3 regions of the Vreelandella sp. 2A-K22 genome follow, and region 2 is predicted to be linked to each of the others. Evidence: predicted binding sites of a transcription regulator. Region 2 holds the regulator's gene; each other region holds the start of a gene.
The links. The regulator sigma-54, encoded in region 2, starts transcription at its own class of promoters, with help from an activator protein. The targets are predictions, from matches to a motif close to TGGCACNNNNNTTGCTNT.
Positions count from the first base shown of each region.

Region 1: a site for sigma-54 is predicted at 2,888-2,905, ahead of glnL (nitrogen regulation protein NR(II)). Genes of this name have one in related genera too.
Region 3: a site for sigma-54 is predicted at 2,668-2,685, ahead of ACW17M_RS20645 (2,4'-dihydroxyacetophenone dioxygenase family protein). Genes of this name have one in related genera too.

Region 1 is NZ_JBSUGC010000014.1:6,996-11,640, forward strand. Features, by position in the region: gene ACW17M_RS18050 (hypothetical protein) at 1-237, opposite strand, end outside; gene glnA (glutamate--ammonia ligase) at 771-2,177, shown strand; gene ACW17M_RS18060 (hypothetical protein) at 2,277-2,402, opposite strand; gene ACW17M_RS18065 (DUF4124 domain-containing protein) at 2,352-2,504, shown strand; gene ACW17M_RS18070 (hypothetical protein) at 2,441-2,725, shown strand; gene glnL (nitrogen regulation protein NR(II)) at 2,974-4,032, shown strand; gene ntrC (nitrogen regulation protein NR(I)) at 4,029-4,645, shown strand, end outside.
Region 2 is NZ_JBSUGC010000002.1:224,628-229,272, reverse strand. Features, by position in the region: gene lptC (LPS export ABC transporter periplasmic protein LptC) at 1-376, shown strand, start outside; gene lptA (lipopolysaccharide transport periplasmic protein LptA) at 388-903, shown strand; gene lptB (LPS export ABC transporter ATP-binding protein) at 915-1,664, shown strand; gene ACW17M_RS03325 (RNA polymerase factor sigma-54) at 1,794-3,209, shown strand; gene hpf (ribosome hibernation-promoting factor, HPF/YfiA family) at 3,307-3,615, shown strand; gene ACW17M_RS03315 (PTS sugar transporter subunit IIA) at 3,620-4,090, shown strand; gene rapZ (RNase adapter RapZ) at 4,178-4,645, shown strand, end outside.
Region 3 is NZ_JBSUGC010000017.1:32,718-37,362, reverse strand. Features, by position in the region: gene ACW17M_RS20660 (MFS transporter) at 1-269, opposite strand, end outside; gene ACW17M_RS20655 (alcohol dehydrogenase catalytic domain-containing protein) at 262-1,266, opposite strand; gene ACW17M_RS20650 (SDR family NAD(P)-dependent oxidoreductase) at 1,266-2,084, opposite strand; gene ACW17M_RS20645 (2,4'-dihydroxyacetophenone dioxygenase family protein) at 2,093-2,620, opposite strand; gene ACW17M_RS20640 (sigma 54-interacting transcriptional regulator) at 2,846-4,645, shown strand, end outside.

The sequences.
Region 1 (4,645 bases), on a different contig from region 2:
TGCTTGGCTGGTAAACGCGGCTTTATTCAAGCGAGCCCCCAGCGGCCTTGATGGTGTAATCAGCGAATGAGCATGGTAGCGCTGTTCAATAGCACTCAGGCGTGCTTGCGCTTGAGTGGCTGTCACCAAAATGGGCAGCAAGTGGTCGGCGACACCGGATTCACGTATGGATTTTAAGTGGCGTGGCAACATTTCACCCGTCACCATGGCATCAACGATAAAGCAGACCGATCCCATTTGCCGACTCCGATTGTGAGCAAATCTATCAAATTGTAATTTATTGTAGTAGCTGGTTTATTTGCGTAGCAAGTAAAAAAATTTGCGAGCTAAAAAACAGCGCTAAGTATGACTTGTGCACTTTGATGGGGCGCGCGGCATTATTTTTGTTCTATTTTGGTGCATAAGAGGTTTTTTAGACGGTTCAGAATAGCCTGTTGCGCCGTTATGCGTCATCAAGAGGCATTCGAAGCCATTTTTTAATGCTTATAAAACAGATAGTTGTTGTTTTTTTATGCCATATTGGTGCAGTGTTGGCATGTTCTCTGCATTGTATTTGCAAGCGGCTAGCGGGCCGTAGGCATAAGCCCTGCGGCGTGCTAAAACGATAGCCGGTCTGAAATGCTCGCTGAGCGATTTGTTAACCAATGTCAGGCAAACGTTGAGCGAACAAGAATGACAAACGTGCGGTTTAGCACGTATTTTGTCGAACAACACTTTTATCGGTAGCTTACTGTCGTTAGCTTTAAGCCACGCTCATACCGGAGGACACTATGTCAGCCAAGACTCTCGCGCTAATTGAAGAACACGATGTTAAATGGGTAGACCTGCGTTTCACCGACACTCGCGGTAAAGAACAGCACGTGACCGTGCCTGCGCGCGATGTAGACGAAGAATTCTTCGAGAATGGCCAAATGTTCGATGGCTCTTCTATTGAAGGTTGGAAGGGCATTAACGAATCCGACATGATTCTGCGCCCGGAAGATGGTACGGGTTACCTCGACCCCTTCACAGAAGATGCGACGCTGGTGCTGCGCTGTGACATCATCGAGCCGGCCACTATGCAAGGCTATGATCGTGACCCGCGCTCTATCGCTAAGCGCGCAGAAGCTTACCTGCAGTCTACTGGCCTGGGCGACACCGCGTTCTTCGGCCCTGAGCCTGAATTCTTTATCTTTGACGAAGTGCATTGGAAGTCTGATATCCAGGGCTCTATGTACAAAATCACCTCCGACGAAGGCGCTTGGGCAACCGACAGTGTTGTGGAAGGCGGCAACCTTGGCCACCGTCCGCGCGTTAAAGGCGGCTACTTCCCGGTTCCTCCGGTCGATAGCTTCCACGATATTCGTGGCGCAATGTGTAATACCCTGGAAGCGATTGGTCAGACCGTCGAGGTACACCACCACGAGGTTTCCAACGCAGGTCAGAACGAAATCGGCGTTAAGTTCAACACGCTGGTGAAGAAAGCTGACGAAGTTCAGGAAATGAAGTACGTGATCCACAACGTGGCCCACGCGTATGGCAAAACGGCCACCTTTATGCCGAAGCCGCTGGTCGGTGATAACGGTTCGGGTATGCACGTTCACCAGTCGTTCTGGAAAGATGGCAACAACCAGTTCGCCGGTGACGAGTACGCTGGTCTGTCTGAAATGGCGCTTTTCTACATCGGCGGCATCATCAAGCACGCCCGTGCCCTGAACGCCTTTACTAACGCTTCTACCAACTCGTACAAGCGTCTGGTGCCTGGCTTTGAAGCGCCGGTCATGCTGGCCTACAGTGCCCGCAACCGTTCGGCTTCAATCCGTATTCCTTACACCGCCAGCCCGAAAGGCAAGCGTGTGGAAGCGCGCTTCCCTGATCCGACTGCCAACCCTTACCTGGCGTTCTCTGCCATGTTGATGGCGGGTATCGACGGTATCAAAAACAAGATCCACCCTGGCGATGCCATGGACAAAAACCTGTACGACCTGCCGCCAGAAGAAGGCAAGTCAGTACCGACTGTGGCGCACAGCCTGGATCAAGCACTGGAAGCCCTCGACGCTGACCGTGCGTTCTTGACCGAAGGTGGCGTGTTCACCGACGAAATGATCGATGCCTACATTGACCTCAAGATGGAAGAAGTGGAGCGTATTCGTATGACCACTCACCCCATCGAGTTTGATATGTACTATAGCTGTTAAGTACAGCTGCGAATCAGCGTTACTCGCCCTTGGCTGTTACTATCAGCCAGGCGGTGGTAACAATGATTGCCAATAGAACCCCGCTACGGCGGGGTTTTTTTATTGCTGGGAGGCTGAGAAGCGTGCCAGAGGGGTGATGAGCAGTGTGCTGGTAGCTCTCTTGGGCGTGGGGGAGTGGGTGGCACGGCGTTCGGGCAGGCGGTGTATCGGGTGACCGATCAGCACGGCAACGTTACCTTTACCGATAACCCAAGCAGCCCTTTATGCCCTGCGACCACTTTTCCATCGCTCTGCCCCAGCAAGGCGCACAGGTGGAAGAGGGGATGACCGTGGTGGAGGTGGTTATTGCGCCACCGTTGCGCGACGACAATCAGGTACGGCTGTTGGTGAATGGCGAGATTAGCCAGAAAGCGCTGCACAGCGATGTCTTCTGGTTAACAGGCCTGCCGCAAGGGGGCACGAGATCCAGGCAGAATGCTGGAGAGCAGCCAGCGTTTACAGCACCGCACGGCAGCGGTGACGATTACGGTTCCTTAAGAGCGCTTTAATAAACGCGATCAAAAAGACAGCCCTAAGTATTACCTACCAAAACCTGGGTGCACTAAAGTGGTGCATGAGCAGGAGCATTTGGCACGGCAAGTGCGCTAAAACGATTCGCGCTCTTTCGCTGCGATGCCCGCAAGCCGTGCAAATGGACATAAACGTATAGTTGGCGCGCTTTTTGCAGCTCCCTCATTGATCATCCACCTGTAGGTCTGTATCGGCGATGGAAGACGCGATTTTTCAGGACACCACCATGCATCAGCGTTTGCTTGAGCATCTCACCACAGCGGTATTGCTGCTAGACGGCGAACTGCGTGTGCGATGGATGAACCCTGCCGCTGAAGCGTTGTTAGCGGTCAGCCTTAGCCGTGTTCACGGCATCAGCCTGGATACGCTACTTGGCGGGGATGTAAGCATTGACGAAGTATTGGCCAAGGCGCGGGATGCGTTTCACCCCTATACCCAGCGTGAAGCACGCATTACCCCGTTGAATAGCGAACCGCTCACGGTGGACTACACGGTGACGCCCTTATCCGACGATGAGCTGCTACTGGAAGTAGAGCCGCGGGATCGGCTGATGCAGATCTCCCGGGAAGAGGCGCTAACCACACGCCAGGAGACCATCAAGGTGCTCGCCCGCGGGCTCGCCCATGAAGTCAAAAACCCGCTGGGTGGCATTCGCGGGGCAGCACAGCTACTAGAGCGTGATCTAGACGACCCGGCGCTGCGCGAATATACCCATATCATTGTTGAAGAGGTGGATCGGCTGCGCGACCTGGTCGACTCCATGCTCGGCCCTAACCGGATGCTTAAACACGAGCCAGTCAACATCCACAAGGTGCTGGAGCGAGTGCGGGCGCTGCTGATTGCCGAACACCCTAGTGTGACAATCAGCCGTGATTACGACCCCAGCTTGCCCGATCTTTCCGGCGATGAATCGCAAATGATTCAGGCGGTGCTCAATGTGGCGCGCAATGCGGTACAGGCCATGAGCGATGCACAAACGCCGGAGCCCACTTTAATACTACGCACCCGCGCCCGTCGCCAGTTTACGCTTGGCGCCGAACGTCACCGGCTGGTCAGTGAAGTCGCCGTGATCGATAACGGCCCCGGTATTCCCGATACGCTGCAGGAAACACTGTTTTACCCCATGGTGTCGGGACGCGCGGAAGGCAGCGGCCTTGGGCTCTCTATTGCCCAGTCGATTTTGCACCAGCATCAAGGATTGATTGAATGCGATTCACGTCCTGGACACACCGAATTTCGTTTACTGATTCCCATGGTTATTAATTTCACCGGAGAAGCGTCATGACTGAGGCTGCACGTAATGATGTTGCGCGGGTGGTCATTGTCGATGATGACCGCGCTATCCGCTGGGTGTTGGAGCGCGCCTTGGCGCAACCCGACCTTGACGTTGAGTGTATCGAGCGCGCCGACGTTGCCCTGACACGTTTGTTGGAAAATCCACCCGACGTGCTGGTCACCGATATTCGTATGCCGGGTATCGATGGGCTGGATCTAATGTCCCGGGTACGCGAAGCGCATCCTGACCTGCCGGTGATCGTGATGACCGCGCACTCCGACCTGGACAGCGCCGTGGCCTCGTATCAGGGCGGGGCATTTGAATACCTGCCCAAGCCGTTCGATGTTGACGAGGCCCTGGCGCTGGTACGTCGCGCCGTGGCTCACGCCCGTGAACGCCAACGTCCGGTGACCGTGCCGGAAGGCTTGAACGCCGAAATTATCGGTGAAGCGCCCGCCATGCAGGAGGTGTTCCGTGCCATTGGTCGCCTCTCGCACTCCCACATCACGGTGTTGATTAATGGGGAGTCGGGAACCGGCAAAGAGCGCGTTGCCCAGGCACTCCATCAGCATAGCCCTCGTGAGGGCAAGCCGTTTATTGCCCTCAATATGGCGGCGATTCC
Region 2 (4,645 bases):
GCTAAAAACACCGCGCCTTATCCATACCCCGCAGCGCAGCGAAACCTGGACGGAAGAGCCCGAGGCAGTACTGTATGACAGCGAAAACCGTCAGTGGCTGGCCAGCGCCGCTGTAGGCACGCTCAACACCGCTACCCAAGCCCTGCTGCTGTCAGGTTCGGCTCGACTGTTTGCACCAGATGAAGGCTGGCAGCTAGATACCGAGCTACTGCACTATGATGGCCTCGAGCAGCATGCCTGGAGTGACACACCGGTATTGATGCAGCAACCGCCGCAGCAAATGAGCGCTTCACGTATGGACGTTTGGCTTAACACCAGCCAGGTTCGCTTAACGGATAATGTGCGCGGCACGCACCCCCCGGCCACACAACGCTAATAGGAACCGCCATGAAAGCCATGATTTCCCCAGCCCTGCTCTACACTGCACTGTTCGGTTTAGCGATACCTTTATCAGTGTTAGCCCAAACCAACTCATCTTCCCAGGCCCCAGTGGAAGTGGAAGCCGACCGTTTAGATCTTGATCAGCGGGCAGGCACAGCTGTTTATACTGGGGATGTGGACATTCGCCAAGGCGAAATGCAACTGCGCGGCGAGCGGGTAGAGATCGAACGCAACGACGCGGGCGAACTCTCGACAGCCACCGCTACCGGTGAGCGCGCCTACTTGCGCCATCAAGGCGAAGGGCAAGAAGGCCCCACGGAAGGCTGGGCGCGGCGGATTATTTATCACGTCGCCGAGCGTCGCGTAGAGCTGATCGACCAAGCCGAACTGACCCAGCAAGAGGACACCTTTAGTGGCGGTCGCCTTGAGTATTTTATTGACCGAGAAGTGATTCAAGCGCGCTCTGACGTTGATGGCAGCGAGCCCCAGCGCATACGCATGACCCTTCAGCCTGAACAATAGGGAGCCTAGCTGTGGCCACTGCTGACACTGCGCCGATCAAAACCCTTTATGCCCACCACCTGGCTAAAAGCTACAAACGCCGCCGAGTGGTCAAAGACATCAATCTGGAGATATCCCAAGGCAGTGTCGTTGGCCTTTTGGGCCCCAACGGCGCGGGCAAAACCACCTCATTTTATATGATTGTTGGGCTGGTCAAATCCGACGCTGGCAAGGTGGGTATCGACGATGTGGATTTAACGCGCGCCCCCATGCACGAGCGCGCAGCCGCGGGGATTGGCTATCTACCTCAAGAGGCGTCTATTTTCCGCAAACTCTCGGTTGCCGAGAATATTATGGCGATACTCGAGACCCGCAAAGAGCTTAACCGCAGCGACCGCGAACAGCGCCTGGAAGCGCTACTCGAAGACTTCCATATCACCCATATTCGCGACAACCTGGGCATGAGCCTTTCGGGCGGCGAGCGCAGGCGTGTAGAAATAGCCCGCTCGCTAGCCACAGAGCCCGCTTTTATTCTGCTCGATGAGCCTTTTGCGGGCGTTGACCCCATCTCGGTAGGTGAGATTAAAACCATCATTCGTGCACTGAAACAGCGCCATATCGGCGTGCTGATCACCGATCACAACGTGCGTGAAACACTAGACATTTGCGATATCGCCTATATCGTCGGCGATGGGCAAATCATCGCCAGTGGCTCGCCCGCCTCGATTCTCACCAACCAAAAAGTAAGGGATGTGTATTTGGGCGCCGATTTTCGCCTGTAATGTTTTTGCCTTAATTGCCCCTAAATAGCGCTTTAAAACAACTTTACGACCAATGGCATGCTTATTGCACTTGCGCCAAGCACTCACTCGCACTAGGGTGGAGCATTCTGATTAACGAGTGGTTCTCAGATGGTCATGAAAGCTTCTCTCCAACTGCGTATCGGCACACAGCTGACCATGACGCCCCAGTTGCAGCAGGCCATTGCGCTGCTGCAACTCTCTACGCTGGATCTTCGTCAAGAAATTCAGCAGGCCCTCGATGCCAATCCCATGCTGGAGCAGGAAGATGAATTTAGTGAACAGGCTGTCAGCGAGCCTAAGGAAGAAGAGTGGTCAGAGAGCATCCCTACTGAGCTCTCGGTAGATAGCGACTGGTCAGATACCTATCAAGATATGGGAAGCCAGGGGGGCAGCAGCAGCGAAGGCCCCGACTTTGAGCGCCAGGCAGCCGGGCAGAGCCTTCATGGCCACCTGCTGTGGCAACTCGCCATGACCGATTTTAGCGCTCGCGAGCAGCTTGTCGCGGAAAGTTTAATCGACGCGCTAGACGCCAACGGCTACCTGACCCAGCCGCTCAACGACATCCGTGAAGGGCTTCGTGCCCAGGGCATTGACGGGCTAAGCCAGCGCGAAGTGGAAACCATTCTACTCAAGCTCCAGCAGTTTGAGCCGACCGGCATATTTGCCCGTGACTTGCGTGAATGCTTGATGCTGCAGCTCGCCGCTCTCCCCGATGATACGCCACTGCTGGTTCCCGCCCGCCGCTTGGTGCGGCAGTTTCTCGAAGCGCTTGGCAAAGACGATATGCGTCTGCTGAAACGCCGTCTAGGGCTCGACGACGAACAGCTGGCCGATGTCATCCTGCTTATTCGCAGCCTAGACCCACGCCCAGGCAGCGCCTACGGCGACACCGATGACAGCTATGTCACCCCCGATCTAGTCGTCCGCCACGATAATGAAGGCTGGCATTTAGAGCTCAACCCCGAGGCCCTGCCACGGCTGCGCATTCAGCCCGACTACGCCAGCTTGATTAAGCGTGCGGATAAAAGCGATGACAACCAGTTTCTCAAAGAGCACTTGCAGGAAGCGCGCTGGTTGATCAAGAGCCTCTCTAGCCGAAACGATACGCTGCTGCGTGTTGGTCGCGAGATCATTACCCGCCAGATTGGCTTTTTAGAGCACGGCGAAGAAGCCATGAAACCACTGATACTGGCCGACATTGCCGAAGCCGTGGAGATGCACGAGTCGACTATTTCACGGGTAACGACGCAAAAATATATCCATACACCCCGTGGTGTGTTTGAACTCAAATACTTTTTCTCAAGCCAGGTGAGCGGTCAAGATGGCGACAGCCACTCCAGCACCGCCATCCGTGCACGACTCAAGAAACTGATTCAAGAGGAGCCGCCCGGCAAGCCGCTTTCAGACAGCCGCTTAGTGACGCTATTAGGCGAAGGAGGGATTCAAGTGGCGCGTCGTACGGTGGCGAAATACCGTGAAGCCATGGGCATTCCCTCTTCCAGTGAACGGCGTCGTTTGCGCTAACTTCGTTAACGTTTCAGGGAAACTCTCGACAAGGGCTTTGCAACGCGGCAAAAAGGGTTACAATCGAAGTACAGTCCGATGGATAAGGAGCACGTCAATGCAAGTAAATATCACTGGTCATCACGTAGAACTGACTGACGCCTTGCGTGACTATGTCAACGAGAAGCTTGAGCGTGTAGAGCGCCATTACGACAATATAACTACGGTGCAAGTCACCTTATCAGTGGAGAAAGAGCGCCAGCAGGCCGCCTGTACGCTGCACGCCGCAGGTGCTGACTTACATGCGGAAGCCCTAGACAGTGATATGTACGCCGCTATCGACGCACTAGCGGACAAAATCGACCGTCAACTCGTTAAACACAAGGAAAAAGCACAAGCTCGCGCCCAAGGCGCCGGTGTGCGTTAATTCAATGACGTTGGAAACCATACTCCCCCCGGAACGCGTTCTGTTCGACGTCCCCGGGGGCAGCAAAAAAAGGGTGCTGGAGTTTTACAGCACCTTTATCGCCCAAAATATCCCCAGCCTGGACAGCCAAGAAGTGTTTAGCCGTTTAATCGGTCGCGAGCGCTTAGGTAGTACGGGTATTGGTAACGGCGTGGCTATTCCTCATGCGCGTAGCCCCCACTGCAACGCCCCTATCGCTGGATTTTTGAAACTGGCTGAAGCGATCGATTTTGACGCTATCGACGGCGACCCGGTAGATCTGGTGTTTGTCCTGTTGGTACCCGAAGAGGCAGATGACACGCATCTCTCACTACTGGGTCAGGTAGCGACCATCATGAATGATGCGGACACGCGCCAGCAACTGCGTAAAGCAGCCAGCCAGCGCGAACTGCTTGAGCTGATTACCGCCAAAATTCGCGAGCAATCAGCGGCCTAAGGGTCTGAAACCCTGTTCAGGGCAGATCACAGCAGGTTATCCGCTCACCACCCTCAACGCAGCTTGATCAAAGCAAAGAGAGACTCTATGCAACTGGTGATCATTAGCGGCCGCTCCGGGTCAGGTAAATCTATCGCCTTGCAAGCGCTGGAAGATCTTGGCTACTACGCGATTGATAACCTCCCAGCTATGTTGCTGGGGTCGTTGGTGGATGAACTGCGTGACCAGGGCGACCGAGCACATTTAGCGGTGAGTATTGATGCCCGCAATTTGCCGGGAGCTCTGGAGCGCCTGCCCTCTTTATTAGACGAGTTGCGCCAGCGTAAAATCGACTTTCAAGTTATTTACCTGACCACCGATGCGCGCATACTGCTTGAGCGTTACTCAGCAACGCGTCGCCGTCATCCGCTGACCCGCGATAGCGAAATGACGCTGGAAGAGGCGATCAATAAAGAAGAGACGACGCTAGAGGATATTCGCGATCTGGCCGATCTATTGATCGATACATCACGATTATCGGTGCACGATTTACGCCGTCGCATTACCGACCAAGTA
Region 3 (4,645 bases), on a different contig from region 2:
AAAAATATCTTTCTTCGGCCACTTCGATCAGACATTGCACCAAATATTAAACCAGATATTGCCCAGGTGACTGATAACGCAGAGGCTGTTAGGCCTATCTGTAGGTTTGTCAAGGCCAACTCTGGCTGAACAAATGGCATCAGGAAGTTAAGTGCATTCCTGTCAAAAAATACAATGCCAAAGTTAAGGCTCAATAGAGTAACTAAAAGGATTTGATAACGAGTGTTATTGGGCGTGTTAGGCAGGGTAGCTGTATTATTGTTAGTCATGGCTTATTAACACCTTGCATTGATGGGTGCGCTTTTTTAACGCTTCAAATGCGGTTGGCACATTGTTAAGTGGCACGGTCTCGGTGATTAAATGGCGAGGCTCTACAACGCCAGAATCGAGAATATCCAACGCACTTTCGTATTCACGTCGTGAGAAGAAAACGGCAGTTTGAAGGCGTATTTCCTTTGATAAAGCACTAAAGGGTATAAAGCTGTCAGGCTTAGTGCATAAACCAAGAAGCAGAATCGTACCGTGCGTGCGAACCTGCTCAATGGCTTGCGCAATGAGACCAGGAACGCCCGCACACTCGAATACTATGTCTGCTGAACCTCCAAGTGACCGCTCTGCAGCTTTAATGGGTTGATATGGATCACAAACAAAACCGGTCGCCCCCATGTCATAGGCACGTTGTTCTTGGTATCGGGTAATATCCTGTATGACAACCGTCTGAGCGCCAAAGCGGCGCGCCCAAAAAGCGACAGCTAACCCGATAGGCCCAGCACCAAGGATGAGGACACGGTCACCAGGTTTCATGCCGGATAGCTGGAGACCATGGAGAGCAACGGCTAAAGGCTCTACAATTGCACCGTCGTCCATGCTTGCATTGAGAGGAAGAGGTACGCACTGGCGCGCAGCGGTGACGGCATATTCACCATATCCCCCTCCCTCCAACGCCATATCTAGACACCAAGCAGGATTCCCAGAACGGCATGCAGCGCAATAACCGCAACTTCGGAAAGGTATAACGGATACAAGATCTCCTATAGATACATCACTGACTTTTCGACCTAAAGCGACTATCTCGCCTGCATATTCGTGACCCAGCACATCGCCAGGACAAATGCCGAAAATGGGATCCTCAGTCATATGGAGATCGGAGCCACAAATTCCACATCGTTTCACCTGGATGACAACCTCATCGTCTCCTGGTGTAGGGTCTGGAAGTTCGCAAACATCTAAAGGCTGGTGTAACCTCTGAAAGACGGCAGCACGCATCAGCCCACCCTCCCAAGAGAAGTGCCTCCGTCAATAACCAATTGAGCACCGGTCATATAGGAAGAGGCGTCAGAGGCTAGGTATAGCGCCAGTGCCTTGATCTGTTCAGGATCAGCGATTTCCCCTAGAGGTACCTTGGCGTTCCAGGCCTGGCGAACTGCTTCGTCTTTCAACCAGCCACCACCAATGTTGGTTACGAAACCGCCGGGCGCGATAGTGTTGACCCGGATCCGGAACTCTGCCAACTCTAAGGCAACTTGACGTACTAAATGGGACACTCCCGCTTTTGCAGGCATGTAAGCAAGCCCGACCACAGGCTCTGTAATAAAGGCAGCATTGGAGGACGTGACAACAATTGATCCTCGACGCCGTGGCTTCATGTATTTAGCTGCCACTCGCAGAGTATTAAAGACCCCCGTCAGATTAATAGAAATTGTTCTATCCCAGCGGGCTGGATCTAAAACGTCAATCTGACCATCTCTATTTCGCCCTCCTGAAGGGTTCCAAAACCCTGCCCCAGGATCGATCCCCGCATTAGCAAAAACAATATCCAAGTTGCCAAACTGGCGGACATGTTCTTCGAAGGCTCGACTGGTCTGCATTCGATCAGCGACATCTAGCTGGACAGCATGAACCTTGCAGCCTTCGTCACGGAGTCTTTGTGCCTCACATTCGGCTGCGTCGATGTTTATATCCGCTAGTGTCACGTTAGCTCCGTTTTCTGCCAACGCTTCGGCATAGGCAAGTCCTAAACCTGAGGCTCCCCCCGTGATCAGGGCTGAACGCCCTTCTACGCTGAATTGCTCTAATACACGCATATCCCACCTCATAGAAATAACTGTTCATTGATGGGGATATTGTGTTCTTCACAATAAGTGACGTAGTGATTGATGAACCAGAAAACATCCAGCGTTTCTGCCCACTCCCCCTTCTCATCGAAGAACTCGTTAGCTCCCTGCATCCAAAATAGAGCTTTCATTCCATTAGCATCGTCGGTCACTAACGTGTGAGCCTGTCCGGGCATTTCCGTTATAAACTCACCAGGCCCGCAAACCCAGTCGTATTCCAAATATCGGAAAGATCCCTCCATTCCTACAGCCCATACCATTCCTCGGTGCTTATGGGTACCAATCACACCAGGGCTTTTAATCCATAAAATATTGCAATAAACATTATTCCTTACATCAAAGGCCAGATGCCGTATAGCTGCATTATCACCAAAAGGAACCCATGGGCTTTCTACCTCAGAGAGCCCTACATAGCTTCCCTCACGCCCAAATCGGTCTTGCATTGCCTTCATTGGCTCAGGAACTTCTACGATACGATAAGCATTACTAGCGGGTGCATTAGCCATTATTGTTCTCACTTTATTTATGGAAACGATGTATTACAGAGAACTATTCAGCAATTGCTATGCCAACTACTCAAAACCTAGACCTTAGTATAAAGAATAAAGTAAAATTCTTATTATGCAAAGGAAGTTAAGAGACTAGACACGACTAAAGTACAACTGAAGGATTGAACAAGACTCGCCAGTATTTAATTAATTTAATATTTTTAATAAAAAAATGAGAAAGACATGACAAAAAAAATGACGCTTTCGAAAATGACAACGCAACCCAATCAAGCGAGCTCTTGTGAGATAGGCCTTGATGATGGAGACCCACCCACTTTACGTGATTTGACAGAGAGGCTGCGCCTTACCCCTAACGATGGAAAAATTTGGTTCGATGATCGCCGCATGGTGCTACTTGGGGCTAATGCATTTGGTGTGTTGCGCAGAGAAATCATTGAATCACTAGGCTTTTCTAGAGCATGCAGCTTGCTGATGCGCGTAGGTTTTTCAGCTGGATCTGCCGACGCAGCTTTTGTACGAAAACATTGGCCACTAAACGATGAAGCTGGTGCGTTGACCGCGGGAGAGCGGTTACATGCGGTCATGGGGATGGTTAAAGTCGAAACAGTACGACGCGACCACGACATCCCGAACGGTATTTTCAATGCCGAGTTCCTTTGGCATGGTTCAATCGAAGCTGCCGAACATATAAATGCGTACGGCCTATCACGTGAACCGGTTTGCTGGATGCAGCTAGGTTATGCCAGCGGCTACGCCAGTGCTTTCTACGGTAAGCGAGTGATATATCGTGAGTTGGAGTGTGCTGGCTGCGGCGGCTCTTTCTGCCGAATCGTAGGTGAGATGACAAATCAAGAAATAGGCAGTACCCATGACCTTAGCTGGCTCACTCCAGGAGAATACCTTGCGCCTGAAGCGCGTAAGTCGTCTCGACAAACCACTGGCGTGACGACAGCGTCATCTCCTGCCTCTATCCATGAGAAAATAGATACCCAAAAGATCGTGGGTATTTCAGCAGCGGTCAGTATTGCTTTGCAGAAGATTGAAAGAGTCGCGCCAACGCCAGCCACGGTACTGTTCAATGGAGAATCAGGTGTTGGGAAAGACTTGTTTGCTAACGAGCTTCACCGCAAAAGCAACTTGGCAAACGGCCCCTTTATCGCCCTTAACGGTGCTGCAATCCCTGACACATTGGTTGAGGCAGAGCTGTTTGGCGTAGAGAAAGGTGCGTTTACAGGTGCAGAAAAAAGTCGACCGGGTCGGTTCGAACGAGCCAATGGGGGCACACTATTTCTTGATGAAATTCCATCATTAAGTTATGAGGCACAAGGTAAGCTTCTGCGCACCCTGCAGAATGGCGAAATAGAAAGAGTCGGTGGAGCACACCCTATCCAAGTTAACGTCAGGGTTGTTGCCGCCTCAAATAAAGATCTTTTCAAGGAAGTGCAGAATGGACTATTCAGAGAGGATCTTTATTACCGCTTAAATGTTTTTCCTATACGCCTTCCCCCTCTTAGAGAACGCCAGGATGATATCCCCTTATTGATCGAACATTTTTTATACCGCTACTCAAATGTTTATAAAAAAAATATTCCAGGACTCACCCGAAAGGCTAGTGAAGCACTTTTAGACTATAGTTACCCTGGAAATATTCGCGAGCTTCAGAATTTAATAGAACGTGGCGTGATTAACGCTCTAGATTCTGAACCGCTCAATGTGTTTCATATGTTTGATGACGTTGGCTTTGCCACAAAACTCAACCCCCCTGGTCAGTCAGGTCTCAATATTGATCCCACAGGGGAACTGGAGGCTGGCACAAGTGGGCCTGATCTATTGGGCCGGGGTAAGCTTGACGATACGCAGAAGAGCGCTAAATGTCACCGGAGAAGTGAGGCAGAAATTTTGTCAAATGCACTTTATAAAACAGATGGCAACGTGTCTAAGGCCGCCAGAGAACTAGGCGTAACGAGAGCTAAGCTAGCCTATCGAATTCAAAAAGCTGGATTAGATCCTAGTCTGTTTCGG